DNA from 2 places in the Nocardiopsis synnemataformans genome. Region 2 is predicted to be linked to the other one. Evidence: riboswitches for the same ligand, from Rfam matches in the RefSeq annotation. Region 2 holds a riboswitch; the other holds the start of a gene.
What was found. Region 2 has a riboswitch for glycine ahead of gcvP (aminomethyl-transferring glycine dehydrogenase). Riboswitches for the same ligand answer to the same signal wherever they lie in the genome.
Positions count from the first base shown of each region.

Region 1: another riboswitch for glycine. It lies ahead of gcvT (glycine cleavage system aminomethyltransferase GcvT); the one in region 2 lies ahead of gcvP (aminomethyl-transferring glycine dehydrogenase).

Region 1 is NZ_CBDRFA010000001.1:192,052-207,006, forward strand. Features, by position in the region: gene ACSIH6_RS00790 (DUF4153 domain-containing protein) at 1-713, shown strand, start outside; gene pip (prolyl aminopeptidase) at 928-1,884, opposite strand; gene ACSIH6_RS00800 (DUF4429 domain-containing protein) at 1,976-2,860, opposite strand; gene ACSIH6_RS00805 (AMP-binding protein) at 3,146-4,864, shown strand; gene ACSIH6_RS00810 (3-deoxy-7-phosphoheptulonate synthase) at 5,098-6,153, shown strand; gene ACSIH6_RS00815 (penicillin-binding transpeptidase domain-containing protein) at 6,273-7,202, opposite strand; glycine riboswitch at 7,473-7,574, shown strand; gene gcvT (glycine cleavage system aminomethyltransferase GcvT) at 7,719-8,831, shown strand; gene gcvH (glycine cleavage system protein GcvH) at 8,989-9,369, shown strand; gene glyA (serine hydroxymethyltransferase) at 9,377-10,645, shown strand; gene ACSIH6_RS00835 (L-serine ammonia-lyase) at 10,723-12,135, shown strand; gene ACSIH6_RS00840 (hypothetical protein) at 12,411-13,061, shown strand; gene ACSIH6_RS00845 (N-6 DNA methylase) at 13,072-14,775, shown strand; gene ACSIH6_RS00850 (restriction endonuclease subunit S) at 14,763-14,955, shown strand, end outside.
Region 2 is NZ_CBDRFA010000095.1:10,954-25,908, forward strand. Features, by position in the region: gene ACSIH6_RS35015 (site-2 protease family protein) at 1-856, opposite strand, end outside; gene ACSIH6_RS35020 (RecB family exonuclease) at 1,083-1,904, shown strand; gene ACSIH6_RS35025 (response regulator) at 1,969-2,673, shown strand; gene ACSIH6_RS35030 (threonine/serine exporter family protein) at 3,064-4,494, shown strand; gene ACSIH6_RS35035 (DUF5999 family protein) at 4,680-4,868, shown strand; gene ACSIH6_RS35040 (tetratricopeptide repeat protein) at 4,995-6,263, opposite strand; gene gcvP (aminomethyl-transferring glycine dehydrogenase) at 6,525-9,419, opposite strand; glycine riboswitch at 9,518-9,607, opposite strand; gene ACSIH6_RS35050 (glycoside hydrolase family 13 protein) at 9,930-11,618, opposite strand; gene ACSIH6_RS35055 (carbohydrate ABC transporter permease) at 11,659-12,591, opposite strand; gene ACSIH6_RS35060 (carbohydrate ABC transporter permease) at 12,615-13,559, opposite strand; gene ACSIH6_RS35065 (ABC transporter substrate-binding protein) at 13,762-14,955, opposite strand, start outside.

The sequences.
Region 1 (14,955 bases), on a different contig from region 2:
TGTTCGGCGGTGACGAGTACGTCCAGCGCGTCGCCGGGGTCACCTACGCCGAGTACGCACGCCAGGGCTTCTTCCAGCTGGTCGTGGTCAGCCTGCTCGTCCTGTGCGTCATCGCGGTGGTCGTGCGCGTCCTGCCCTCCAGCACCACCCGCGTCCTGCGCAACGCCCTGCTCGGGCTGCTGTGCACGCTCACCCTGGTCATCCTCGCCTCGGCGATGATGCGCCTACAGCTGTACATCGACACCTACGGGCTGACCCGGATGCGGGCCAGCGCCGAGGCGTGGATCATGTGGAGCGCGGGGGTGTTCGGCCTGCTGCTCGTGGCGGGCGCGCTCAACACCCTGGGCCGGTCGGCGGCCTGGCTGCCCCGCGCCACGGCCGCCCTGGCCGGAGCGGCCCTGGCCGTGTTCGCCTACGGCAACCCGGACCTGCGTATCGCCGAGAGCCACCAGGACCTGGACCTGACCACGGTCGACACCTGGTACCTGCGCGACCTGTCCACCGACGCGATCCCTGGTCTGATCGAACTGGAGGGCAACGACCGCGACTGCGCCCTGGTGGGATTCCAGAACCTCGTGGAGGAGTCCGACGACACCGGGTTCGCGTCATGGAACCTGTCCCGCCACCGGGGGCTCCAGCAGCTGGACGAGCTCGGCCTGTTCGAGATCGGCGGCCAGGTCGGGACGAGCTGCTCCTACGAGCGCGGCCACTAGGAAGCGTGTCGGGCGCACACCCCCGCCGCCCTCCGCCCGCCCCCGGTGGACGCCTCGCGCGGTTCCTCCCGCGCACGGCTCCCGCCGCGTTCGTGGACCACCGGAACGGCCGGGGAACGTGGGGCGCGGGGGCTCCCCCCGCACCCCACGCCTCTCCCGAAGACCCGGGGCGGCCCTCCCGTCCGCCCCGGGGCCGGGCCGCCCGCGCCCCGGGTTACTTCGCGAAGCGGTCGGTCGCCTCGATCAGGTGGTCCAGGATGCCGGGCTCGCTGAACGCGTGCCCGGCGTCGTCCACGATGTGGAAGTCCGCCTCCGGCCACGCCTTGTGCAGGTCGTAGGCGGTGCGGGCCGGGGTGCACACGTCGTAGCGGCCCTGCACGATCACGCCGGGGATGTGCCGGATCGCCTCCGCCCCGTCGATGAGCTGGTTCGGTGCGAGGAACCCGCGGTTGACGAAGTAGTGGTTCTCGATCCGCGCGAAGGCCAGCGCGTAGTCCTCGTCCGCGTGGTGCTCGCGCAGCTCGTGGTTGGGCAGCAGGGTGACCGTGGACCCCTCCCACACGCTCCACGAGCGCGCGGCGGCCAGGCGCTCCTCCCGGTCCGGCGAGTTCAGGCGGCGCGCGTAGGCGGCGATGAGATCACCGCGCTCCTCCTCGGGGATGGGCGCCAGGTAGGACTCCCACAGGTCCGGAAAGAGCTGGGAGGCGCCCTCCTGGTAGAACCAGCGCAGCTCGCTCTCGCGCAGGGTGAAGATGCCGCGCACGACCAGCTCGCTGACGCGCTCGGGGTGGCGCTGGGCGTAGGCCAGCGCCAGGCAGCTGCCCCAGGACCCGCCGAAGACCTGCCAGGACTCCGCGCCGATCATCTCGCGCAGCCGCTCCATGTCCCGCACCAGCGTCCAGGTGGTGTTGGTGGACAGGTCGGTGTCCATCTGGCTGGCGTGCGGGGTGGAGCGGCCGCAGTTGCGCTGGTCGAACAGCAGGATCCGGTACCGCTCCGGGTCGAAGAGCCTGCGGTGGTCGGGCACGCATCCGCCGCCGGGGCCGCCGTGCAGGAACACCACGGGCTTGCCCGCGGGGTTGCCGCACAGCTCCCAGTAGACGCGGTGTCCGTCGCCGACGTCGAGCATCCCCGAGTCGTACGGCTCGATGGGCGGGTACAAGGTACGCAAAGCGTGAGCCCTTTCGTGGACGTGGTTCCTCCCCGGGGGACCCCGGCGGAGTCGGGCGCCGCGGCCGGGGCACCCGGTGGGGGCCGACCGGTCAGAGCCGGTCGAGGAGTTCGGCCTTCTTGACGCTGAACTCCTCGTCGGTGAGCAGCCCCTCGGCGTGCAGCCGCCCGAGTTCGCGGATCTTGGCGAAGACCGCCTCGCTGCCGTCGTCGGCCGCCGCCGCGGTGAGCTCCGCGGGCCCCGTCTGGGCCTCCCGCGCCGCCGCGACGTGGGCGTTGACGGTGGCGGCCATCAGCAGGGTCTCCTCGCTGCCCTTGGTCCCGTGCGAGGCGAGCGTGAAGAAGTCGTTTTCCAGGGCCGTGGCCTCGGGGATGGTCACCCCGCGCAGCACGATGCGCAGGTAGCCCTCGGTGACGTCGACCGGCGGATGCCAGTGGGCGGTCTCGATCTCGGAGAGCTGGTAGTCGCGGGACTTCTCCTTCTCCTTGGCCGTGCTGGCCAGCCAGCCGTCCCACTGGAAGCGCACGCGGGTGCCGTCGAAGGAGGCCGACCCCTCGGCGGTGCGGACCTGGAGCGGGGGCCGGGCCACCAGCCCTCTGGCCACCTCGCGCGGGTCGAGTTCCTCGGTCAGGGTCTCGCGGGCGAAGCGGGCCGAGGCGGCGATCTGCTCGGAGTAGTACTCGGCGAGGAGTTCGCCCTCGTGCGGGCCGGTGATCAGCAGCGGGGTGAGCGCGTCCCGGCCGGGGACGCCCAGGAGCGCGTAGGGATCGGTGTCCTCCACCAGCCTCAGCCGGAGCCGCCAGCCGTGCTTGCGACTGCCCCGGTCGAAGTCGACCTCGCGGACGGCGGCCATCGGAACCGCGCAGCTGCCCAGCGACCGGAACAGGGTGGGCACCTTGCGGCCGGAGTCGAAGCGGATACGGATCGTCTCGTCGTCGATCCGCCAGGTTCCGTGGTGTCCGCGAAGTTCCTCCATGTCCACACATCCTAGAGCCAGCGGGCTCCGCATGAGGGGGCGCGGGACGGTCGGCCGGACCGGGTGTGAGGGGAGGGTGATCCGGAACCGGACGCCGCCCGCCCGGGGACGCGGCACCGCCTCGGATCCCCGTCCGCCGCGGCGGCGCGACCTCCACCGCGGGTGGGGCGTCACGGCAGCGCATCCCGGGTAGGACCAGCGGGGCACACCCGTTGCACCGCCCCGCCCGGGCGGGACCGGCGGACAGTGCGGTCGGCGCCCTGTCCCTGAACCGGAGGTCGCCACATGTCGAGAGAGACGGCAGCCGCGGGCGCGGCCGAGTTCCGTGCCGCCCGGGACCTGCTCCTGGACCTGCGCGAGGACCAGGAGAGGGCGCACCGGGAGTTCATTTGGCCCCGGTCGGACCGGTTCAACTGGGCGCTGGACTACTTCGACGAGGTGGCCGAGCGGCGTCCGGACCGGACGGCGCTGTGGATCGTGGAGGAGGACGGCGGCCAGGCCAGGTACACCTACCGGCAGATGTCGGAGCGCTCCGGCCAGGTGGCCAACTGGCTGAACAACCAGGGCGTGCACCCGGGCGACCGGATCCTGCTGATGCTCGGCAACCAGGTGGAACTGTGGGAGACCCTGCTCGCCGCGGCCAAGCTCGGCGCCGTGGTCTGCCCGACCCCCACTTCCCTCTCCGAGAGCGACCTGCTGGACCGGCTGGAGCGCGGCGAGATCGCGCACGTGGTGTGCTCGGCCGCCGAGACCGAGAAGTTCGCGCCGCTGCGGGGGCACTGGACGCGGATCTGCACGGGCTACATGGAGGGGTGGCTGAACTACGCCGACTCCGAGCACGCCGGTCTGGACTTCCACCCTCCGCGCCCCACCCGCCCCGACGACCCCCTGCTGCTGTACTTCACCTCCGGCACCGCCGCCCTGCCCAAACTGGTCGTGCACACCCAGCGCTCGTACCCGGTGGGGCACCTGTCGACCATGTACTGGCTGGGCGTGCGGCCGGGCGACGTCCACCTCAACGTGTCCGAGCCGGGGTGGGCCAAGCACGCCTACGGCAGCGTGTTCGCCCCGTGGAACGCCGAGGCGACGGTGCTGGTCGTCAACCAGGAGCGCTTCGACGCGGCGGGGCTGCTGGACGCGGTCGTGCGCTGCGGGGTGGACACGCTGTGCGCGCCGCCGACGGTGTGGCGGATGCTGGCACAGGCCGACCCCGCCGCGTGGGACGTGGGACTGCGCGAGGCGGTGGCCGCCGGGGAGCCGCTCAACCCCGAGGTGGTGGACCGCGTGCGCGAGGCGTGGGGCGTGACCGTGCGCGACGGTTTCGGGCAGACCGAGACGACCGTGCTGCTGGGCAACGGCCCCGGCCAGGAGGTGGTGCGCGGTTCGATGGGGCGCGAGATGCCGGGCTACGACGTGGTGCTGGCGGACCCGGCCACCGACGAACCCGCCGACACCGGGCAGATCTGCGTGGACCTGGCCCGGGAACCGGTGGGGGTGATGAAAGGCTACGCCGACAACCCCGACCTCAGCCGCGAGGTGATCCGCGGGGGCCGCTACCGCACCGGTGACATCGCCAGCCGGGATTCGAACGGTTACATTACCTATATCGGTCGATCCGACGATGTGTTCAAGGCCTCAGATTACCGCATCTCACCATTCGAACTCGAAAGCGTTCTGGTCGAGCACGAATACGTGGTCGAGGCGGCCGTGGTTCCCTCGCCCGACCCGCTGCGGCTGGCGGTGGCCAAGGCGTACGTGACCCTGGCCGCGGGGGTGGCCCCGGACGCCGAGACCGCGCGGTCGATCCTGGCCCACGCGCGCGAGCGCCTGTCGCCGCACCAGAGGGTGCGCCGCCTGGAGTTCGGCGAGCTGCCCAAGACCGTCTCCGGTAAGATCCGTCGCGTGCAGCTGCGTCGGGCCGAGGCCGAGCGCGGCACGGTCACCGACGGCGCGCGCAACCCGCGCGAGTACTGGGAGGAGGACCTCCCGGGGTCGGGGCAGTGACCGAGCGGGTGCCGGAGCCGCCCCCGGCGGAAATGGCCGCGGGAACCGGGAAAATACCGTCTCACGAAATGAGACGCTTTTCGGCGTCCGAAACCGGTGTGGTGTTTTCTGTCACGTGAACCGTGCCGGCCGACGCGGCAGCGGAGTGCCGAACCGCCCGCGCTACTGTTTTCATAAGACGGTTTTCGTGGCGACAGCGGAAAACACGACAGACGGGACCCGAGGGGAACACCATGCCGAGCACGAACGACACACGGGTGGCCAGTTACAAGCCGCTCATCGCCCCCCGGGACCTGCTGGCCGAGCTTCCGCTGGGCCCCGAGCGCAGCGCCCTGGTCGAGGAGTCACGCGCCGAGGTCAAGCGGGTGCTGGACGGTGACGACGACCGCCTGCTGGTCGTCGTGGGCCCCTGCTCGGTGCACGACCCCGAGTCCGCCATGGACTACGCCCGCCGCCTGAAGGAGCTGGTGCCCTCCCTGCGCGACGAGCTCTGCGTCGTGATGCGCGTGTACTTCGAGAAGCCGCGCACCACCGTCGGCTGGAAGGGCCTGATCAACGACCCCGGCCTGGACGACACCTACGACGTGCACCGCGGCCTGCGCACCGCGCGCAAGCTGCTGCTGGACATCAACGCGCTCGGGCTGCCCGCCGGGACCGAGTTCCTCGACCCCATCACCCCGCAGTACATCGCCGACGTCGTCTCCTGGGGCGCGATCGGGGCGCGCACCACCGAGAGCCAGGTGCACCGCCAGCTGAGCAGCGGTCTGAGCACACCCGTGGGCTTCAAGAACGGCACCGACGGCGACGTCCAGGTGGCCGTGGACGCGGTCGGCGCCGCCGCCGCCTCGCACACCTTCTTCGGGATCGACCCGGCCGGCGCCGGTTCGGTGGTCGTCACCGAGGGCAACCCGGACTGCCACGTCATCCTGCGCGGCGGCCGCAGCGGCCCCAACTTCGACGCCGGGCCGGTCAACACCGCCCTGGACGTCATCGAGGGCGCCGGGCTGCCCCGCCGCCTGATGATCGACGCCAGCCACGCCAACAGCGGCAAGGACCACACCCGCCAGCCCGGTGTGGCCGCCGCGATCGCCGCCCAGGTCGCCGAGGGCCAGAGGGGCGTCATCGGCGTGATGCTGGAGAGCTTCATCGTCGAGGGGGCCCAGAAGCTGGGCGACCCCGCCGCCCTGACCTACGGCCAGTCGATCACCGACAAGTGCATGGGCTGGGAGACCACCGGCGACGTGCTGGCCCAGCTGGCCGAGGCCGTGCGCCAGCGCCGCAAGGCCTAGCCGGTGTCTCCTCGGGCCCCCGCGAGCTGAGGCCCGCCCAAGAACAGACCCTCTTCCGTACACCGGCCCGCTCCCGCGTCGGGGGCGGGCCGACGCGCGTTTCGGGACGCACGCCCCGTTCAGGCGGTGCGCTCCTCCTCGGGCAGGACCTCCAGCTCCACGAGCATCTCCCGCCCCAGCGACTCGCACAGCTCGGCGTCCCCGTCCTCCTCCAGGTCGATGCGCAGCGCGAACGTGTACAGGTCGTCGCCGCGCTCGACCCAGCCGACCCACCAGCCCGGCGCGGGGTCGGCCTCCCCGCTCCACCCCGTCTTTCCGTGGAGGGCGTAGCCGTCGCCCTCCCCCAGGGCGGCGAGTTCGCGCACCGCCTCCTGGTGCGCGTCGTCCACGGGCAGCTCGTCGCGGGCCAGCCTCGCCAGGAAGGCGGTCTGCTCCATCGCGGAGATCTCCAGCGGCCCCTCCACCCAGAACCGGTCCAGCGCGTCCGCGTCGCCCACCGAACGGTTGCCGTAGTCCAGCCGGTCCACCCAGGCCGCCATCCGCTTGTGCCCGACCCTGTGGGCCACCTCCTGGTAGACGGGGAGGTTCGAGGCGGGGAAGGCCTCGCGCAGTGCCATGTCCCGCTCCCACCGGTCGACGGGCTGGGGCCCGCCCCCGTGGGGCACCACCTCGCCCACGTCCCCGACCGCGCCCGTCTGGAGCCCGACCAGGGTGTTGACCAGGTCGAAGGTGGACGCGGGGGCCGTGCGCTCGCGGGCCTCCTCCGGCTCCACCACGGTCGCCTCCCGCTCCATCACGTCGTGGAGCACGAAGGTGCCCCCGACGCCCGCGTCGGCGAACACCGACTCCAGGTCCTCGCGCTCGACGGCGGCCACGTCGCCCCGCGTCAGGGGCGGGGGCCCGGCCTCCGCCCCCTCCCTGGCGGGCCCGTCCGGCTCCCGCGGTCCGTCCACGGCCCCGGCGCACCCCGTGCCCGCGGCCAGGGACAGAACGCATCCGGCCGCGAGCGAGCGCGCTCCGCGCGCCGCCCTCCCGGTGTCGGTTCGCATCCGTCTCCCTCCCCCCGGTCGGTACCTCCCGCACACGCTAATCCCCGCCTCCCCGCTCCAGGATGGAGGCGGACGGAGTGTCGAAGACCCAAGGACACGGCGGGCACGGCGGCGGGCGCGGACGACGGGCACGGGCAGCCCGGCGGCGGAGGGCGGGCACGAAGCGGACGGCGCGCGACGGGGCCGCTCACGGGCTCCGGCGGGAGCACCGACGCCGCACCGGGCACCCTTGGGCGCCGTTCACGGCCGCTGCTAGGCTGAACGTGTTGCTGACCCCGTACGGGAGAGTGCCCGCGTATCCAGCGCGGGCCGCCGAAGGAGCAATCCCTCCCCGAAGACAACCTCTCAGGCACAGCGGACCGTACGGGCGAGACCACTCTGGAAAGCAGGGACAGCCGTCCCTCGCCGAAGGTGCAAGCCGCGCCGAGCGCGCGGCGAAGCTCTCAGGCACAGATGACAGAGGGGGAGGATGGCAACGCCACGCACGTCACGACGCCCATCCTCTCGGGAGTGCCCATGTCAGATGCCGCATCCGCGCCGCGCGCGACAGCGCTGCGCGATGTCCACGAGAAGGCCGGCGCCACCCTCGTCGACTTCGCCGGATGGCTCATGCCGCTGCGCTACGGCAGCGAGACCGCCGAGCACCGGGCGGTACGCGAGGCCGCGGGCCTGTTCGACCTCTCCCACATGGGCGAGATCCGGCTGACCGGCCCGCAGGCCGCCCAGGCCCTCGACCACGCGCTGGTCGGCCACCTGTCCCAGGTCAAGGTGGGACGCGCCCGGTACTCCATGATCACCGCCGAGGACGGCGGTGTCCTGGACGACCTCATCGTCTACCGGCTGCGCGAGGACGAGTACCTCGTCGTGGCCAACGCCGCCAACACCGCGGTCGTCGCCCCGGCCCTGGCCGAGCGGGCCGCGGGCTTCGACGTCGAGGTCCACGACGAGTCGGCCGAGTACGCGCTGATCGCCGTCCAGGGGCCGCGCGCCGTCGACGTCCTGGCGCCGCTGACCGACGCCGACCTGGACGGCATCCGCTACTACGCCGGGTACGAGCACACCGTCGCCGGTGAGCCCGTCCTGCTCGCCCGCACCGGCTACACCGGCGAGGACGGCTTCGAGATCTTCGTCAGCCCCGCGGAGAAGGCTCCCCAGGTGTGGGAGGCCCTCATGGCCGAGGGCGAGCGGCACGGCCTCGTCCCCGCCGGGCTCTCCGCACGCGACACCCTGCGCATGGAGGCCGGGATGCCGCTGTACGGGCAGGAGCTGACCGCCGACCTCACCCCCTTCGACGCCGGTCTGGGCCGGGTCGTGAAGTTCGACAAGGGCGACTTCGTGGGCCGTGCGGCCCTGGAGGAGGCCTCCCGCTCCTCCCGTCCCCGCCGCCTCATCGGCCTCGTCGCGCGCGGGCGCCGCCCGCTGCGCCAGGGCCAGGAGGTCCTGCGCGACGGCACCTCCGTCGGAACCATCACCAGCGGCGCGCCCTCGCCCACCCTGGGCCGCCCCATCGCCATGGCCTACGTGGACGGCGACCTCGACACCTCGACCGGCGCGTTCACCGTGGACGTGCGCGGACGGGGCGAGGACGTCGACGTGGTCGAACTGCCGTTCTACAAGCGGCAGTCGTAGGAGCAGGGGCCTTCACACCCCGAAGGCCCGCACGCCCCTCGCGGCGGGATCCCCCCACAGGGGACCCGCACGCACGGGGCGCGACCGGGCGTAGGCCGGGCCGAGCAGCCGTACGGGCGCGCGGCAGGAAAATGGAACACCTCCAAGGAGAGTTGAAGTGAGCGTTCCCACGGAGCTGGGTTACACCGCCAAACACGAGTGGGTCGTGGTCGAGGACGGGATCGCCACCGTCGGGATCACCTCGTTCGCCGCCGAGTCCCTGGGCGACATCGTCTACGTCGAGGTGCCCGAGGTCGGCAGCGAGGTGTCCGCGGACGAGCCGTGCGGCGAGGTGGAGTCCACCAAGTCCGTCAGCGACGTCTACTCGCCCGTGAGCGGTGAGGTCGTCGAGGTCAACGCGACCCTGGAGAACGAGCCCGAGACCATCAACTCCTCGCCCTTCGAGGACGGTTGGCTGTTCAGGGCCCGGATCTCCGAGGAGCCCTCCGACCTTCTCTCCGCCGAGGAGTACACCAAGCTGACCGAAGGCGAGGAGTAGGCCCCCGATGGCTACTGACAACACGCTCAACCAGACGCTGGGCGAACTGGACCCCGAGGTGGCGGCCGCGGTCGACGCGGAGCTGGCCCGCCAGCGCGACACCCTGGAGATGATCGCCTCGGAGAACTTCGCCCCCCAGGCGGTGATCGAGGCGCAGGGCACCGTCCTGACCAACAAGTACGCGGAAGGGTACCCGGGCCGCCGCTACTACGGCGGGTGCGAGCACGTCGACGTCGTCGAGCAGCTCGCCATCGACCGCGCCAAGGCACTGTTCGGCGCCGAGCACGCGAACGTGCAGCCGCACTCGGGCGCGCAGGCCAACACGGCCGTGTACTTCGCGCTGCTCAAGCCGGGTGACACCATCCTGGGCCTGGACCTGGCCCACGGCGGCCACCTGACCCACGGCATGAAGATCAACTACTCCGGCAAGATCCTCAACGCGGTGGCCTACCACGTGCGCGACGAGGACGGCACCGTCGACTACGACGAGGTCGAGGCGCTCGCCGAGGAGCACCGGCCCAAGATGATCGTCGCCGGGTGGTCGGCCTACCCGCGCCAGCTGGACTTCGCCCGCTTCCGCAAGATCGCCGACTCGGTCGGCGCGCTCCTGATGGTGGACATGGCGCACTTCGCCGGTCTGGTCGCGGCGGGGCTGCACCCCAACCCGGTGCCGCACGCCGACGTGGTCACCACGACCACGCACAAGACCCTGGGCGGCCCGCGCGGCGGCATGATCCTGGCCAAGGCGGAGCTGGGCAAGAAGATCAACTCCGCGGTGTTTCCCGGCATGCAGGGCGGGCCGCTGGAGCACGTGATCGCGGCCAAGGCGGTGGCCCTCAAGGTCGCCGCGGGCGAGGAGTTCGCCGACCGGCAGCGCCGCACGATCTCGGGCGCCAGACTGCTCGCCGAGCGGCTGACGCGGCCGGACGCCGCCGAGGTCGGCGTGAAGGTGCTCTCGGGGGGCACGGACGTGCACCTGGTCCTGGTGGACCTGGTGAACTCCGAGCTCAACGGCCAGGAGGCCGAGGACCGCCTGCACTCGATCGGGATCACGGTCAACCGCAACGCGGTGCCCAACGACCCGCGTCCGCCGATGGTCACCTCCGGCCTGCGGATCGGCACCCCGGCGCTGGCCACCCGCGGTCTGGGCGACGAGGACTTCGCCGAGGTCGCGGACGTCATCGCCGAGGCGCTCAAGCCGGAGTTCGACGAGGCCGCGCTGCGCGGCCGGGTCCAGGCACTGACCGCCAGGTACCCGCTCTACCCGAACCTGTAGAGCCCCGCCGTGCGGGGCCGGCGGCCCCGCACGGCACCCTCATGCCCCGGGCCCTGTACTCAACGAGGAGGACAGCCATGGCCATCAGCGTGTTCGACCTGTTCAAGATCGGAATCGGACCGTCCAGCTCGCACACGGTCGGTCCGATGAAAGCCGCGCGCACGTTCGTGGCCGGACTGCGCGAGGAGGGCCTGCTCGACGGCGTGGCCCACGTGCGCGCGGAGCTGTACGGTTCCCTGGCGCTCACCGGCAAGGGGCACGGCAGTGACCGGGCGGTGGTCCTGGGACTGATGGGGCACACCCCCGAGCACGTGGACGTGGACGCGGTACCCGAGCTGGTGGAGCGGGTGCGCGAGGAGCGGACCCTGTACCTGGGCGGGCCCGAGGGGCCGCCGGTGGCCTTCGACCCGGCCGTGGACGTGGACTTCCGCCGCAGGGAGAGCCTGCCCGACCACCCCAACGGGATGCGGTTCGTGGCGCTGGACTCCTCCGGCGCCGAGCTGGCGGCGAAGGTGTACTACTCGGTGGGCGGCGGGTTCGTCGTGGACGAGCGCGCGGCGGGCGCGGACCGGATCAAGGCCGACGACACCGAGGTGCCCCACCCCTTCGACAGCGCCGAGGAACTGCTCAAGATCTGCGCCGACACCGGAATGTCGATCAGCGCGGTGATGCTCGCCAACGAGCGGGCGTTCGGGCGCTCCCCCGCGCAGGTGCGCGCCGAGCTGCTCGTGCTGTGGGAGGCGATGCGCCAGTGCGTGCGCCGCGGGGTGACCACCGAGGGCAGCCTGCCCGGCGGGCTGAAGGTGCCCCGGCGGGCGCACCGCCTGTACCGGCAGCTGGGCGGCAACTGCGACGAGTCGGGCCTGCTGGCGCCGACGGGGGTGGACTCCGACCCCATGCGCGGCAGCGACTGGATCACGCTCTACGCGCTGGCCGTGAACGAGGAGAACGCCGCGGGCGGCCGCGTGGTGACCGCGCCGACCAACGGGGCCGCGGGCATCGTGCCCGCCGTGCTGCACTACTACCTGCACTTCAGTCCGGGCGCGGGCGACGAGGGCGTGGTGCGCTTCCTGCTGACCGCGGGGGCCGTGGGCATCCTGTTCAAGCAGAACGCGTCGATCTCGGGCGCCGAGGTGGGCTGTCAGGGCGAGGTGGGCTCGGCCTCCTCGATGGCCGCCGCCGGGCTGGCCGAGGTGCTGGGCGGCACCCCCGCCCAGGTGGAGAACGCCGCCGAGATCGCCATGGAGCACAACCTGGGGCTGACCTGCGACCCCATCGGCGGCCTGGTGCAGGTGCCGTGCATCGAGCGCAACGCGCTGGCCTCGGTCAAGGCGATCAGCGCCGCACGCATCGCGCTGCGCGGTGACGGCAGCCACTTCGTGTCGCTGGACAAGGTCATCCGGACCATGCGCGACACCGGCCGCGACATGATGGACAAGTACAAGGAGACCTCGCGCGGCGGCCTGGCCGTCAACGTCATCGAGTGCTGAGGACCCACTCCAGGGGGTGTTAACAAAAGCGCGCACTGGAGTGCGCTTGCATGGTGCGGCCGTCCTGTGTACCAGTTGTTACTGGAAGACGGTGCACACGGCCGCGTTCGCGATGAGCTGGCCGTCGGGGCCTGGGCAGTACCCGCCCCGGAAAAAGCCGTGCCCCGGGTGGCGTGCTGAGCAGAGGCGAACCCGGGGCTTACGCAGGCAACGATACCAAACGTCCTCGCCCCCTGTCCTCTCGTGCCCTCAGCCGAGATAGAACGAAGGTCATCGTGAGCACCGGCGTCCCGGAATGGATGGTCTCCGCGTACTCCTCACCCCGCCTCGCGCCCTACCTCCGGCACAGTGGGGGCGACGCGGCCCGAGCCGTCAACCTGTACCACTGGAACGTCATGGTCTCCGCGGCCTTCTACGGTCCGCTCCACACGTTCGAACTGGCTCTGCGCAACTCCCTCCATAACCGCCTGAGCGCCCACTTCGGGCAGGAGGACTGGTGGAACAGGGCTCCGCTGGACAACGAGGGCCAGCGCCTCGTTCGCCAGGCGCGGGCCCGCTGCCGCCGTTCGGCCATGCCGGACGACATCGTCACCGAACTGTCCCTGGGGTTCTGGTCCTCGCTGGTCGCTCGCAGGTATGACCGGGACCTCTGGGTTCCCGCCCTCCACCGCGCGTTCCCCGGCTACCGGGGACCGCGCCGCACCCTCCAGGACCAGCTCTACTCCCTGCGGCTGCTGCGCAACCGCATCATGCACCACGAGCCGATCCACCACCGCCACCTGGAGGCGGACCACGCCAAGCTCTACCTTGTGCTCTCGTACGTCAGCCCCGAGGCCGCCTCCGGCATCAAGCCCTTCGACCGTGTCCCCGAGGTGCTCCTGGTCAAGGAGCAGGTGTGCCGGGGCGAACTTCCGCCGAGCTTCTGAGGAGGTCTCCGTGAACCAGAACGAACCGAGACTGGTGTCACGCGCGCAGCTCGCCCGGTACGCGGGAGTCAGCCGGGCGGCTGTCACCAACTGGCACAAGCGCGGGCCCGACTTCCCCGAACCGGCGGACGCCGAACGGGAGCTGTTCGACCTCGACCAGGTCACCGACTGGCTGTCCTCACGCGCCATACCCGCCAACGCCCGCAGTCCGCACGAGGCCACAGGTACCACCTACGCCGACCGTGTGCGCACCAGCGCGGGGGAGGAGACCTCCGGCCGGGGCACCGGCCGGAAAACGGTCCGTTCAGTGAAGGAAGAAACTGGCAGAACCTTCGAGAAGACCGTCACGCGTGCCCTGTACAGGCTCCGGGACAACGGAATCTCCACGGACGGCTACCGCGCACTCCTCGACCTCGTGTACATGTGTGCCGAGCACACGGAAGCTTGGCGGGAACTGCTGTCGCACGTCGAACTCCCCAACGGTTCCGATACGCTCCCGGAGTCCGTCACGGCTTGCGTCTCGCCAAGGTCGTCCTACGTCCTGTACGCGCTGGGCGCGGAACACCTGCACCGGACCCTCACGGAGATCGCACTCCTCAGCTCCGGTGACGAGGGCGGAAAGAAACTGGTCACCGCCTTCGACCTCTTGCTCTCAACCTGGGAGGAGGACAGGCGCGCAGGGATCGTGCGCACCCCCGGCAGCCTGGTGGAGGCGATCGTCGGACTGCTCGTCACCGACGACAGCCCCCTCGCCCGGGTCCACGATCCGTTCTGCCGCACCGGGGAGTTCCTGATCGCCGCGGACCGGCGCCTGAGAAACCTCTCGCCTTCCTCACGTCACCGGCTCAGCGGTGCGGGGAAGACCATCGGGGAGACGCACACTGCGAAGATGAACCTCCGGATCCACGGTGTGGAAGCCCATCTCCTGGAAGGGGCTGTCGAGCCCGGGCTGCTCCCGAACCTCCCCCGGGCCGACCTCGTCATCACCAACCCACCGTTCAACGCGCGACCTCTGACAGCGTTCGGCCCTCCAGACGCTCCGCCACTCAACAGGCCCACGCTCACCCGCTGGGATGAGCGCCGCTTCCCCTACGGACGCCCTCCGGAGTCGAATGCGAACTTCGCCTGGCTCCAACACGTCGTGACCATGCTCGCCCCGAACGGCAGAGCTGGTGTCCTGATGCCGACCAACGCCGCGTTCTCCGATCATCAGGACGAACGGATGATCCGCTCGGCCATGATCGAAGCCGGGGCCGTGGAGGGCGTGGTGGCGTTCCCCGACCGCCTCTTCCCGAACACGAGCATCCCCGTGAGCCTCTGGCTACTGCGCAGTCCTACAGGGCACTGTTCCGAGATGCTGTTCATCGACGCGAGCGACCTGGGCTCGATGGTCTCCCGAACCCGCCGGGCACTCCTCCCCCAGGACGTCGCAGCTATCCACGCCGCCTACCGTGTCTGGAGGCAGGAGGCCGACCACGGAAGGTCTGACATCAGCCGCGCCGTAGGAATCGAGAAGATCCGCGAGCAGGACTACTCCCTCCACCCTCCGTCCTACATCGTGGCGGGCCACGGTGCCGAAGGCACCAGAGCAGCGCAGGCGGCCGAGCGGTTCGAACAACTGACAAGGCAGCTCAACGCCCTGGAGAGCCACGTCCCCGAGACCGATACCAGAGCCCATCGCATGCTCCAGGAGATACACCGATGGATTCCCTGATCGGCCCGCTCCCCGCTGACTGGCGCGAGCGGCCCCTCCATGAGGTGTGCGAAATCCAGGCGGGACCCTCCGGCGCGGGCACGTCCTCGCGGGATTTCTCCGACCAGGGGACCCCCGTGGTACGGCCGAGGGACATCATCGCCCGACGGGTCGCCGCGAGCGGACAGGTGTGTGTGACCG
Region 2 (14,955 bases):
GTTCGATCGCCCCGGCCGCCGCCGGGTGCACCACCGCCGTGGGAGTGCCCTGGGCGTCGGTCACCACGACCTCCACCGCCTCCGCCTCCCGGGCCCGGCGCTCGGCCTCGGCCAGCGGCGTGTCGGCCAGCACCGTCACCGAGGACCGGGCCAGATCGCGGGCACGCAGACGCGGGATGCGCTCGCGCACCCGGGCGGCGCGCAGCGCGTCGGAGGCGCCCATCCACATGAAACCACCCAGGACGAAGCCCCACACCACGCTCCACGGGCTGAGCCGTCCGCCCGCCCACCACGTGATCAGGAACGGCAGCGCCACCACCAGCAGGGCCAGCACCCGGCCGCCCCAGGCGGCGGCCACACTCCCCGCGAAGGGCCTGCCCGTCACCTTCCACACCCCGGCGCGCAGCAGCCGCCCACCGTCCAGCGGAAGACCCGGCAGCAGGTTGAACGCGCCCACCAGCAGGTTGGCGATCCACAGCTGGAACAGCAGCTCACCCACCACGGTGCGCGGCTCGGTGAACAGGTACAGGCCGAACCCGCCCGCCGCCAGCAGCAGGGAGAACAACGGCCCGGCGAACGCGATCCAGAACTCGCGGCCCGGTGTGGGCGCCTCGCGCTCGATCTCGGAGACCCCGCCCAGCACGTACAGCACGATGCGCCGGACCGGCAGGCCGTACATGCGCGCGACCACCGCGTGCGCCAGCTCGTGCACCAGCACGGAGGCGTAGAGCAGCACGGCGAAGACGAAGGCCAGCAGGTAGGCGGTGGGCCCCAGCGCCAGGCGGCCCTGGACGACACCGCCGTAGACCAGGGTGATCAGCGCCGCGACGATCAGCCACGAGGAGGTCACGTACACGGGGATGCCGAAGGGGCGGCCGATCAGTAACCCCGGTCTGGCGGAACGGTCGCGGGGCTTGGGCGCGGATGGGTCACTACCGGTCGTCACACCCCCAGACTACGGCTCGCCCGCCGTGGCCGGACGGCGCCCGCGGCCTGGCCCCCGTCGCTCCGGACCGTCCGGTTCTCCACAGGCCGCCTTCCTCACCTCGCACCCTGTCGCGACCTTCTCATAGGCTCAAACCATGACCACCGCGCTCCTTCCGTCCGCCCTCTCCCCCTCCCGGGCCTCCGACTTCCTCCAGTGCCCGCTGCTGTTCCGCTTCCGCACCATCGACCGCCTGCCCGAGGCGCCCAGCGCGGCGGCCCTGCGCGGCACCCTCGTCCACGCCTGCCTGGAGCGCCTGTACGAGCTGCCCGCCGAGTCGCGCGACCCGCGCAACGCCGTCGGCCTCGTCGACCCCCAGTGGAAGAAGCTGCGCGAGAAGAAGCCCGAGCTGGACGAGCTGTTCGCCGACGACGCCGAGCGCGACACCTGGCTGGAGTCCGCCCGCGACCTGGTCCGCCGCTACTTCGACCTGGAGAACCCCACCACCCTGGAGCCCCGCGACCGCGAGATGCGCCTGGACGTGTCCCTGCCCACCGGCCTGCGGCTGCGCGGCTACGTGGACCGCATCGACGTCACCCCCTCAGGCCAGATCCGGATCGTGGACTACAAGACCGGCAAGTCGCCCGCCCCCCGCTTCGAGGACAAGGCCCGGTTCCAGATCTTCTTCTACGCGGTGATGATCTGGCGCGACCTCGGCGTCGTCCCCACCCGCCTCCAGCTCGTCTACCTGGGCGGCGACGGCGCGGTGCGCTGGTACGACCCCACCGAGGACGAACTCCGGGCCGCGGAGTCCGAGATCGCCGACATCTGGGCGCGGATCGAGGCGGCCGGACGCGCAGGGGTGTGGGAGCCCAAGAAGAGCAAGCTCTGCGACTGGTGCGAGCACCAGGCACTGTGCCCGGCGTTCGGCGGCACCCCGCCGCCCCTGCCCGCACCGGCGGACCGCCGACGCGGATGACCCCGACCGCGCCGTCCCCCGGGTTCGGATCCGGCCGCCACCGGGATACGGCACAATTCCCCCTGTGCCCGTCTCAGTACTGCTGGTCGACGACCAGCCCCTCGTCCGTGCCGGCTTCCGCATGATCCTGGAGTCCGCCCCGCACCTGTCCGTGGTGGGGGAGGCCTCCGACGGCCGTGAGGCGGTCCGCTCGACGCGCAGCCTGCTGCCCGACGTGGTCCTCATGGACGTGCGCATGCCCGGCATGGACGGGATCGAGGCCACCCGGCAGATCGTGTCGTGGGCGCGGCCCCTGGGCCACCGGGTGCGGGTCCTGGCCCTGACCACCTTCGACCTGGACGAGTACGCCGTCGAGGTGCTGCGCGCGGGCGCCTCCGGGTTCCTGCTCAAGGACGCCCCGCCCGCCGAACTCGTGTCGGCCGTGGAGGTGGTCGCGGACGGGGCGGCGGCCATCTCCCCCACGGTGCTCAACCGCCTGCTCGACCGCTTCGCCCCGCTCCTGCCCTCCGCCTCCCCCGGCACCGAACCCGCCGGGGACACCCTGACCACCCGCGAACACGAGGTCCTGCGCCTGCTCGCGCGCGGGTGGTCCAACGCCGAGATCGCCGCCCACCTGGTGCTGGGCGAGACGACCGTCAAGTCCCACGTCGGCAACATCCTCACCAAGCTGGGACTGCGCGACCGGGTCCAGGCCGTGGTCTACGCCTACGAGCACGGGCTGGTCCGGCCCGGTGAACGCGACGGCGGCTCCGGGCCCGGCTCCGGCTGACGCCTCCGGCCCGCGCTCCGAGGAAACCGGGCCACCAGGTCCGCGACCCCCTGCCCGCGGCACGCATACCAGGCCACCCGGTTCACGCTCCCGCCCTCACCGCGACGCGCGAACCCGGCGCGCGGCGTGAGACCCAGCCCCCCCGGGGGCCACAGCCCGATCCGGCGCGGGCCCCGACCCCCCGCACACGGGCCCCGGGCACGGCGCCGAAGACCCCGGCGCGTCGCTGTCGACGGCCCCCCGGCCTTGAAAGGATGATCCGGTGATCGAACTCACCGGCCATGACCCCCGTTCCGGGCGAACCCCACCCTCCGGGACCGCGTCCCCTCATGGGTTGTCCACAGCGCGCCGGTCACCACGGGTACAGGCGGGGAGGAGACGGAGACAGGGATGCCAAGCAAGCGGGAGCGCCCCGTGCCCCCGAGCGAGGACCGCCTGCTCAGCAGGATGCGGGACTGGCGGGAGGCGCACGAGCGGGAGCTGACCCCGGACGGCTTCGACGAGACCGAGGACGTCAACCTCCCCGACGCCCGCGCCATCGACCTGGTGCTGCGGGTGGGCGAGCTGATGCTCGCCAGCGGAGAGGGCACGGAGGCCGTCAGCGAGGCGATGCTCAGCCTCTCGGTCGCCTTCGACCTGCCCCGCTCGGAGGTCTCGGTCACCTTCACCACCATCACCCTGTCCACCCACCCCGGTGGCGAGCACCCCCCGATCACCGGCGAACGGGTGGTGCGCCGCCGCACCCTGGACTACTTCCGCGTCAACGAACTGCACACCCTGGTGCAGCAGTGCGCGCTCGGCCTGCTCGAACTGGAGGACGCCACCGCCCGCCTGACCCAGATCAGGCGCGCCCGCATGCCCTACCCCAACTGGCTCATCGCCGTCGGGTTCGGCCTCATCGCCTCCAGCGCGAGCCTCATGGTGGGCGGCGGCCTGATCGTGGCGACCGCGGCCTTCCTGGCCACCGTCATGGGCGACCGCACGTCGGTGTTCCTGGCCAAGCGGGGCGTCGCGGAGTTCTACCAGATGGTGGGGGCCGCGGTGGTGGCCGCCACGATCGGCGTGGCGCTGCTGTGGGCGAGCACCACGCTGGACCTCGGCCTCCAGGCAGGGGCGATCATCACCGGCAACATCATGGCCCTGCTGCCCGGTCGCCCACTGGTCTCCAGCCTCCAGGACGGCATCAGCGGCACCTACGTGTCGGCGGCGGCACGCCTGCTGGAGACCTTCTTCATCCTGGGCGCGATCGTGTCCGGCGTGGGCGCGGTCGCCTACACCGCTCAGCGCCTGGGCGTGAGCATCGACCTGGAGGACCTCCCCTCCGCGGGCACCTCGGTGGAGATCCCCGTGCTGATCGGCGCGGCGGGAATCGCGGTGGCCTTCGCGATCTCGCTCGCCGTACCGCCCCGGATGCTGCCGATGATCGGCGTGCTCGGCGTGATGATCTGGGTGATCTACGCGAGCATGCGCGACCTGCTGCACGTGCCCGCGGTGGTGGGCACGGTCGCTGGCGCGGTCGCGGTGGGCGTGGTGGGCCACTGGCTGGCGCGGCGCACGCGCAGACCGGTGCTGCCGTACCTGGTCCCGTCGATCGCCCCGCTGCTGCCGGGCAGCATCCTGTACCGGGGCCTGATCGAGATCACGCAGGGCGACCCCTCCGCCGGGCTGCTCAGCCTCGCGGAGGCGGTCACGGTGGGCCTGGCTCTGGGCGCGGGGGTCAACCTCGGCGGCGAGCTGGTCAGGGCCTTCCAGCACGGCGGACTGGCCGGCGCGGGGATGCGCAGCCGCCCGGCGGCACGCCGGACACGCGGCGGGTACTGAGTTCCTTGTGGCCGGGGCCGGACAGAACAGAACCATTGCTGGCCTGGGGGTATCTCACCCACTGAGAGCGGACGACAGCAGCAGGGCAAACACATCCGGGCTAAACCGCAACAAGCATGTGATGTGAACCACTACTCTTGGCGTCAGCTCAACGACGAGCGCCTCTGGACCGAAAGGCCTGTCCCATGTGCAGCCACGAACCTGCCTGCCCGTCCTTCGAGGACACCGACCGTGAGGCGGCCCGGGTCGTCTCCAGCCACCCCGAACAGGGCTGGAGCCTGCTCTGCAACGGTGTCGTCCTTTTCGACGACACCGGTGAACTGCTCCCCGACGGGGTGGTCGTCGCCCCGCACCGACCCCGCGTCGCCGCCTGACGCCCGGCCACACACCGCGGCCGCGAGGCCGACGTACCCCGCCCGGCAGGCACACACGACCCCGGGCGGTGACGTGTCCCTGAGGGCCCCCGGCGACCGCGCGAGCACCAGGGCCCGCCCCGGCCCTCACTCCCGCACCGAGTCGGGCCACCCCTCCGGCAGCACGTCCTGGCCGCCCATCGCCTCACTCAGCCGACGCCGGAAGTCGGCGTGCACGCCGGGCCCCCACACCAACTCGCTCGGCGTGCGCAGCGCCTGCTCCATGGCCGACCGCAGCGCGGCCGGGCGCGCCTCCCCCTCCGCCACCGGCAGCGCCAGCAGGGCGTGCATCTGGGTGACCACGGCGAACAGCTCTCCCGCCAGCGCGGGAGCGCTCGCGGTCGCCGCCGCCTCCTCCAGATAGGGATCCCACCACGGTTCCCCGGCCCCGCCGTCCCCGTCCTCCCCAGGCGCGGCGAAGGCTCTGCGCAGCCGCCAGCGCACCTCCCCCGCGGTGTCCGGATCCCGGTCGCCCAGGCCCAGCCGCCAGACCCGCTCGGCCGCGGCGGGGTCCCCGCGCAGGGCCAGCAACCCCGCCAGGAGTTCCACGGCGGCGGCGAAGGTGCCCGGCGCGGCGCCCGTCCCCGCCTCCCCCGCGTCCTCGGAGGCCGCGTCCGGGTCCACGACCGCGCCGACGTCGGCGATGGCGTGCTCCAGGTGGGCGGCGGCGCGCAGCAGGCGCAGACCGGGATCGTCCGCGACCGACAGACCGCGTTCGACCGCGGCCGCGGCGGCGCCCGGCAGCCCCCGCCCCAACAGGCGTTCGGCCAGGTCGCGGGAGGCGTCCACGACGGTGGTGGCGTGCAGGCGACCGAGCGAACCGGGATCGGGCGGCAGCGCCAGCGCCGCCTCCCAGTGCTCCTCCGCCCCACCGGTGTCGCCGCGCCCCTCGGCGGAGCGGGCCAGCCCGTAGTGCGCCACGGCCGTGTAGTCGGACCCGCCCAGGTCGAGCAGGCGGTGCCAGACGCGGTCGGCCTCGGCGTGGTCGCCGTCCTGTTCGAGGGAGAGAGCGAGGTGGTAGGCGGCGCGCGGGGCGTACCGCGAGTCGCCGGTGGCCAGGGCACGGCGGGCGGCCTCGCGGGCGGCGGCCAGGTCGCCCCGCTGGTCCTCGACCACGGCCAGGCCGAGCAGGGCGCGGGCCTGCACCCGCGGGTGGGGGTTGGCGGCCACCGCCTGCTGGTAGAGCTTGGCGGCGCGCTTGAGGTGGCCGCTCCCGGCGAGGTCCTGGGCCTGGTCGCACAGTTCGGCGGCGCCCTGCCCGGTCGGCGCCTCGGCCTCGTCGGTGTCCCGGGGATCGGTGGCCGGGGGCGGGTCGGCGGGGCCAGAGCGCGCGGAGGGTCCGGACGTCGTGGTCATGTCTCCGCTTTCCATGGGGGTGGCGGGGTGGCGGTCTGCGTGGTGGGAACGCGATCCGTGTCGCCGCAACTCTAACGCCTGCGGTGGCCGGGGACCGGAGGTCCGCGCCGGAGCCCCGGAACCGTGGACACCGCCCGGTTCTCCCCCCTCTCCTGGTGAGCAGGGAGAACAAAACGGACTTTTACCACGTAGATCTACACGCGAAACAAGAAGGGGGCGCCGGTCCCAGGACCGGCGCCCCTCACCGCGGCCTCGGCCGCCCTACAGCTCGAAGGCCTCCGGCGGCGGGCAGGAGCAGACCAGGTTGCGGTCCCCGTAGGCCTGGTCGATCCGGCCGACCGGCGGCCAGTACTTGTCCGTGCGCAGCGACGCCAGCGGGTAGGCCGCCTCGGCGCGCGTGTAGCCGTGCGACCACTCGTCGGCGGTCACCGCCTCCGCGGTGTGCGGGGCGTTGCGCAGCGGGTTGTCCGCCGCGTCCCACTCCCCCGAGGCCACCTTGTCGATCTCGCCGCGGATCGCGACCATCGCCTCCACGAAGCGGTCCAGCTCGGCGAGGTTCTCGCTCTCGGTCGGCTCCACCATCAGGGTGCCGTTGACCGGGAACGACATCGTCGGCGCGTGGAAGCCGTAGTCCATGAGCCGCTTGGCGAGGTCCTCGTTGCTGATGCCGCTGGCCTTCTGGAGCGGGCGGATGTCCACGACGCACTCGTGCGCCACCAGGCCGCCCGCACCGGTGTAGAGCACCGGGAAGTACGGCTCCAGCCGCCTGGCCAGGTAGTTCGCCGACAGCACCGCGACCTCGGTGGCCGAGCGCAGCCCCTCCTCGCCCATCATGCGCACGTAGGCCCAGGAGATGGGCAGGATGCCCGCCGAGCCGAACGGGGCCGCCGAGACCGGGCCCACGCCCGTGTGCGGGCCCGCCTCGGGCTGGCCCGGGTGGTTGGGCAGGAAACCGGCCAGGTGCGAGCGGACCGCGACCGGGCCCACGCCCGGACCGCCGCCGCCGTGCGGGATGCAGAAGGTCTTGTGCAGGTTGAGGTGGCTGACGTCGGCCCCGAACTCGCCCGGCTTGGCCCAGCCCAGCAGCGCGTTGAGGTTGGCGCCGTCCACGTACACCTGGCCGCCCGCCTCGTGGACCAGGCGGCACACCTCGGTGACGGTGTCCTCGTACACGCCGTGCGTGGACGGGTAGGTGATCATGATGGCGGCCAGGTCGTCGGCGTGCTTGCCGGTCTTGGCGCGCAGGTCGTCCAGGTCGACGTTGCCGTTGTCGTCGCAGGCCACCACGGCCACGCGCATACCGGCCATCACGGCGCTGGCGGCGTTGGTGCCGTGCGCGGAGCTGGGGATCAGGCACACGTCGCGGTGGGCCTCGCCGCGCGAGCGGTGGTAGCCGCGGATGGCCAGCAGCCCGGCGAACTCGCCCTGGGACCCGGCGTTGGGCTGGAGGGACACCGCGTCGTAACCGGTGACCTCGGCCAGCCAGGCCTCCAGTTGGCGGATCAGGGCCACGCTCCCGGCGGCCTGGTCCAGCGGCGCCAGCGGGTGCAGTCCGGCGAACTCGGGCCAGGTGACGGGCTCCATCTCCGCGGTGGCGTTGAGCTTCATGGTGCACGAGCCCAGCGGGATCATCGTGCGGTCCAGGGCCAGGTCGCGGTCGGAGAGGCGGCGCATGTAGCGCAGCAGCGAGGTCTCGCTGCGGTGGGTGCCGAACACCGGGTGGGTGAGGTAGTCCACCTGGCGGGCCAGCTCGACGGGCAGGCGGTCGGCGTCCTCGTCCACGCTCAGGCGCACGCGCGAGGAGCCGCGCTCAGCCTCGCCGAAGGCGGCCAGCACCTTCTCCAGGTCGGCCTCGGTGGTGGTCTCGTCCACGCTCACGCCGACCGTGTACTCGTCGGCGGCGAGCAGGTTGTACCCGGCCTCCAGGGCGGACTCCACGACGCGGGCGGCGCTGGGCACGCGCACGCGCAGGGTGTCGAAGTAGGCGTGGTGCAGGACCTCGAAGCCGCGCTCGGCGAGGGCGTCGGCCAGGGCCGCGGTGCGGGTGTGCACCTGGCGGGCGATCGCGCGCAGGCCGTCGGGGCCGTGGTAGACGGCGTACATCCCGGCCATGACGGCGAGCAGGACCTGCGCGGTGCAGATGTTGCTGGTGGCCTTCTCACGGCGGATGTGCTGCTCGCGGGTCTGGAGCGCCAGGCGGTAGGCGGGCTTGCCCGCGTTGTCCACCGAGACGCCGACCAGGCGGCCGGGCAGCTGGCGTCGCAGCTTCTCGCCCACGGCCATGTAACCGGCGTGCGGGCCGCCGAAGCCGAGCGGGACGCCGAAGCGCTGGGTGGAGCCGACGGCGATGTCGGCGCCCAGGTCGCCGGGGCTGCGCAGCAGGGTCAGGGCGAGGATGTCGGCGGCCACCACCGCGAGGGCGCCGCGCTCGTGGGCCTGGGCGATGACCTGGCCCGGGTCGCGCACGGCACCGCTGGAGGCGGGGTACTGCACCAGGACGCCGAAGGCGTCGCCCTCGGGCAGGCCCTGGGACAGGTCGGCGACCACGACCTCGATGCCGAGGGGTTCGGCGCGGGTGCGCAGCACGTGCAGGGTCTGGGGGAAGACGTCGGCGTCGACGACGAAGACGTCGGCCTTGCTCTTGGAGGCCCGGCGGGTCAGGGTCATGGCCTCGGCGGCGGCGGTGGCCTCGTCGAGCAGGGAGGAGCCCGAGACGGGCAGGCCGGTCAGGTCGGAGACCATGGTCTGGAAGTTGAGCAGGGCCTCCAGACGGCCCTGGGAGATCTCGGGCTGGTAGGGCGTGTAGGCCGTGTACCAGGCGGGGTTCTCCATGATGTTGCGCAGGATGACCGGCGGGGTGAGGGTGCCGTAGTACCCCTGGCCGATCAGCGAGGTGCGCACCTGGTTGCGGGCGGCCAGGTCGCGCAGTTCGGCCAGGGCCTCGGCCTCGCTCAGCGCCGGGGGCAGGTCCAGCGGCGCGCTGCGCCCGGGCCCGGTGAGGATGGACTCGGGCACGGCGTCGGCCATGAGTTCGGCGGTGGAGCCGTAGCCGACCGCCTTGAGCATCTCCTGGACCTCGGCGGGTGTGGGGCCGATGTGGCGGTCGGCGAACACCCGGGCGGGCGCGCCCGGGGTGTGCACGGGCTGGTCTGGCACGGAGACCTCCTGGTGACAGGGCCGAGTCGGGTCGGCGGTGTTCCTCGCGGTCTCCCCCTCTGTCACCGGGCACGGCTGTGCCCAGGCTTCAGAGCGGCCTCCTCCACGCGGTCCATGGTGCCTGAGAGGTTACTGGGGAGTATTGCCCCGTCGGCGCCCCGTTGCGGGGTCTCTCTCGCGCGGTGTCGACAGCCAGCTGACGATCTGTACGTGTGTACAAGCAGGGCGAATGTCGGTTTTCATCCCTGTTGTGACTACGACCGTACTCGATCGTCGCCCCGGGTAGCGCTTCCGGGCAGGCGTTTCGCCCACATCACACCGAGAGCCTGGAGGTTCCTCCAAGCGACTGCGTCAGCACACGGGAACGGAACCGTGTCCACCTCCGTCGCGGCCTCGGACGGCAACGGTCCCCCGACCGTGTTCGGCGGGCACACGGCGGCACACGCGCCCGCCGCCCCGGCCGACGCGCGGCTGCCTTCGGGCGGCGGGCGACACCTGTCGGGCACCGCCTCAGGACAGGCGCAGCCACACGGCGGTGTCCGAGGGCAGCCGGTCGCCCTCCAGCGGCCCGCTGGCCACCAGCACCTCCACGTGGGCGGGCAGCTCCGCGGCCCCCGACCCCAGATTGACCACACACGCCACGTCCGGCTCACGCACGAACGCCAGCACCTCCGGCCCCGACTCCAGCCACCGCATCCCGGAACCGCCCCCGGCAGGAGGCGCGCCCAGGGCGGGCTCGGCCCGGCGCACGGCCAGCGCCCGGCGGTACAGGTTGAGCATGCTGGCGGGGTCCGCCGCCTGGGCCCGGGCGGTGTGCGCGGCCCACCCGTCGGGCTGGGGCAGCCAGGGCCGCGCGCCGCCCTCGGGGCCGAACCCGAACGGCGCCCGCTCCCCGGACCACGGCAGCGGCACCCGGCACCCGTCCCGGCCCCGGTCCGCGCCGCCCGACCGGGTGAACACCGGGTCGTCGATCCACTCCTCGGGCACGTCCACCTCGCCCAGGCCCAGCTCCTCACCCTGGTACACGTACACCCCGCCCGGCAGCGCCATGGCCAGCAACGCCGCAGCCCGCGCCCGCCGGGTGCCCAGCTCCGGGTCGCTGGGCGCACCGTACTGGCGGTCGGCGAAGGAGAACCCGGTGTCGGCCCTGCCGTAGCGCGTGACGTGTCGGGTGACGTCGTGGTTGGACAGCACCCACGTGGCGGGGGCGCCCACCGGGGCGTGCGCGGCCAGGGTGCGGTCGATGACCCCGCGCAGCGCCGCGGGCTCCCACGGGCAGCTCAGGAAGTCGAAGTTGAAGGCGCTGTGCAGCTCGTCCGGGCGCAGGTAGCGGGCGAACCGCTCGGGATCGGGCAGCCACATCTCCCCCACGAACACCCGGTCGGGGCCGTAGGACTCGGCGATCGCGCGCCAGCGGCGGTAGATCTCGTGCACCCCGTCGCGGTCGGAGAAGGCCCGTTCGTCGGGGACGCCGCCCTCCTCGGGATCGCGCGCGTCGGGCAGGTCCGGGTCCTTGACCAGCCCGTCGGCCACGTCGACGCGGAACCCGTCCACGCCCCGGCCGAACCAGAACCGCAGCACGTCGTCGAACTCCGCGCGCACCCGGGGATGCTCCCAGTTCAGGTCGGGCTGCTCGGCCGAGTACAGGTGCAGGTACCACTCCCCCGGCTCGCCGTCGGCCCCGGTCACCCGGGTCCAGGCCGGTCCGCCGAAGCGGGACCGCCAGTTGTTGGGCGGCAGGGACCCGTCCGCGCCCCGGCCGGGCCGGAACCAGAACAGCTCCCGCTCGGGCGATCCCGGCCCCGCGGCCAGCGCCTCGCGAAACCACGCGTGCTCGCTGGAGCAGTGGTTGGGCACGATGTCGATGATCACCCGGATGCCGCGCGCGTGCGCGGCCTCCACCAACCGCTCCGCCTGGTCGAGGTCGCCGTAGACCGGCGCGACGTCGGTGTAGTCGCTCACGTCGTACCCGCCGTCGGCCAGCGGCGAGGGGTACCAGGGGCTCATCCACAGGGCGTCCACCCCCAGCGCGGCCAGGTGGTCGATTTCCCGCAGGACTCCGGCCAGGTCGCCGATCCCGTCACCGTCGCCGTCGGCGAAGCTGCGCGGGTAGACCTGGTAGATGGCGGCTCCGCGCCACCAGGCCGGGTCCGCGGACGAGGCGTGGTCCTGCGCGGACAGGTGGAGGGTGTGGGTCACGGTGCTGCGTCCTTTCGAGGGGGTGAGGCGGGGGAACGGGTCAGCCCTTGAGGGCCCCGGCGGACAGACCGGCGATGATCTGGCGCTGGAAGAGCAGGAACAGGGCGACCACGGGCAGGCTGGAGATCACCATTCCGGCGATGAGGGTGTTGAGCGGCATGTCGGTGGAGATCCGGGCCAGGTAGACGGTGATGGTCTGCACCTGCGGGTCCTGGAGCACCACCAGCGGCCAGATGAAGTCCTTCCAGGCGGCCACGACCGCCAGGATCGAGACCACGGCCAGGATCGGCCTCGACAGCGGCAGCACGATCCGCAGCATCACCTGCACGGGTCCGGCGCCGTCGAGCCGGGCCGCCTCCAGCAGGTCGGCGGGGATCTGGTCGAAGAACCTCTTGAGCACGAAGACGTTGAAGGCGTTGGCGCCCAGCGGCAGCCAGATCGCCCACGGGGTGTTGAGCAGGTTCAGCCCGAGCAGGGGCACGTCGGCCACGGTCAGGTAGGTGGGGATGAGCAGCGCGGCGGCGGGCAGCATGAGGGTGGCCAGCATCATGCCCAGCAGCGCACGGCCCAGGACGGGGCGGAGCTTGGAGAGCGAGTAGGCGGCGGGGACGGCCACGCCGAGCTGGAACAGCCACGCTCCGCCCACCACCACGAACGTGTTCCACATGAAGTGGCCCAGGTTGAGGATGCCCCAGGCCTCGGTGTAGGTGGAGAAGCGCCACTCCCGGGGCAGCAGGGTGGGCGGGGTGCGCACGAGCTCGGCGGGCGGTTTGAGGGCGCCGGTGACCGCGAGGAGCATCGGACCCAGGAACACGACGGTGGCCGAGGCGACCACGGTGACCAGGACGATCCGGTAGGTCAGGCGCCCGCGCGTCCCGGCCAGGGCCAGCGGAGAGACGAGGGTGCGTTCGGCGGGGCGCGGCCGGGTCGGGCGGCGGCGCGCGCGGGGCGGCGCCGGGCGTGTGGAGGTCATGGCTTCCTCGCAGGGGGACGCGGTCAGCGGGCTCGGGTCGCCCACAGGTACAGGGCGGAGAAGAGGGCCAGGACCACGAAGAGCATCAGGCTCAGGGCGCTGGCCGCGCCGAAGTCGCCGAAGGTGAAGGCGTAGCGATATATCAGCAGCAGGACCGTGGTGGTGGCGCCCTCGGGGCCGCCGCCGGTGAGGATGTAGGGCTCCACGAACACCTGCATGGTCGCCACCACCTGCATCAGCAGCATGACGAGGATGACGAAGCGCATGTGCGGAACGGTCACCGTCCGCACCCGCTGGAGCAGGCCCGCGCCGTCGAGCTCGGCCGCCTCGTACAGCTCGCCGGGGATGCTCTGGAGCCCGGCCAGGTAGATCAGGGTGGCGGTGCCCAGGTTCGCCCAGGTGGAGACGATGACCAGCGAGAGCAGGGCGGTGTCGGCGGAGTTGAGCCACTGGAGGCCGGGCAGCCCGACCGCCCGCAGCGCGCCGTTGATCAGGCCGGGGCCGGGGTCGTAGAACCACTTCCACAGCAGGGCCGAGACGATCGGCGGCAGCATGACCGGCAGGTAGACCGCCAGGCGCAGGTAGCCGCGCGCGTGGCGCAGCTCGTTGAACACCAGGGCCAGGCCGAAGGGGAGGGCGAACCCCAGCACCAGCGCCAGCAGGGTGAAGTAGCCGGTGTTGGCCCACGCGGTGGCGAACAGCGGGTCCCCGAACAGGGTGCGGAAGTTCTCCAGCCCCACCCAGTCGGGGGCGGCGACGAAGTTGACCCGCTGGAAGGCCAGCGCGACGCCGCGCGTGATGGGGTACCAGGAGAAGAACACGAAGCAGACGAGGGCTCCGGACAGGAAGGCGTAGGCGACGGCGTTGGCGCCCAGGCGGCGCGCTCCCGCGCGCCCGGGGGCTCGGCGGCGGGCGGCCGGGCGCTCCCGCGTCCGCGCGGTCGCGGTCCGCAGGGCGAGGTCGGGCATGGGTGCCTCCGGTCGGCTGGGCGGCGGCCCGGAGGTCGGGCCGACGCGGTGGGGGGTGGGGTTGGTCGTGGGCCCAGCCGGGGAGTCCGAACGGAACACCCGGCCGGGGAGCTGGCCGGAACGCCCGGCCGCGGGTCGGAGCGGGACAGCCGACCGGAACGCCTGACCGCGGCGCCCGGCCGCTGCCGGTCCCGGCTCGGGCTCAGCCGCCGAGGACCGCGTCGATCTCCTCCTCGGCCGTGGCCAGCAGCGTGTCGACGTCGGCGTCCTCGCGGGTCAGCACGGCCTGCATCACGGTGTCGAGGACGGCGTAGACCTGCTGGGCCTGCGGCGGCTCGACGAAGCCGGGGACCTCGGGCTGGGCGTCGACGAAGGACTGGTAGTTCTCCAGGGGCACGTTGGCGTTGGCCTCCTTGAGCTCCAGCTGGGCCTCGCGGACGTCGCCCGTCCAGATGTCGGGCGTCGGGGCCATGGGCAGGCCGACCGGTGAGTCCAGGGCCAGGGCGTCGTCGATGGCGTCCTGGAAGCGGTCGGGGTTCAGATACTTCCAGCTCAGCCAGGCCAGGCCCGCCTCGATCTGCTCCGGTGTGGCCTGCGGGTTGAACATGTACCCCTCGCCGCCGATCAGGGTGCCCTGTTGCTCGGGCATGGGGGCCAGCCCGTAGTCGGCGAAGTCGCCCTCGAAGTTGTCCACGATGGGCTTGAGGTTGTCGGGCGCGCCGACGTACATGCCGAGCGTCCCGGCGCCCATCATCCGTTGCAGGTCCTCGAACTCCAGCAGCTGGCGCTCGCCCATGGACCCGTCCTCCCAGCGCATGGCGTGGAGGGTCTCCAGCACGCGGCGGCCCTCGGCGTTGTCGACGGAGGCGGTCATGGAGCCGCGGTCCACCACCTCGGCGCCCAGGGAGTTCATCCAGGCGTTGAAGTGCCAGCCGCCCTGGTTGGCGGTGCTCAGCTCCCCGAAGCCGACATAGTCCTCGTCCAGTGCGCTGACGGCCTCGGCCGCCTCGCGAACCCCCTCCCAGGTGGCGGGCGGGTCGTCGGGGTCGAGTCCGGCCTCCTCGAACAGGGTCCGGTTGTAGACCAGCCCCATGGAGTAGTTGGCGGTGGGCAGGCCGTACAGGCGTCCCTCCCCGTCCCGGAACACGTCGAGCAGCCCCGGCTGGACCTGGTCCACGACGCCAAGCGCCTCGGCCTGCTCGGTGATGTCGGCGGCCTGGCCGCGCTCGATCAGCGTCGCCGGGTCGGTGAAGTAGACGTAGAAGACGTCCTCCAGCTGGCCGCCCGCGAGCTTGGCCTGAAAGGTCTCGGGGTCCATGAAGCCCTCGCGGGGTTCGATGTCGATGTCGGGGTGCAGCTCCTCGAACTCGGCGACGTCGGCGTCGAAGATCTCCCG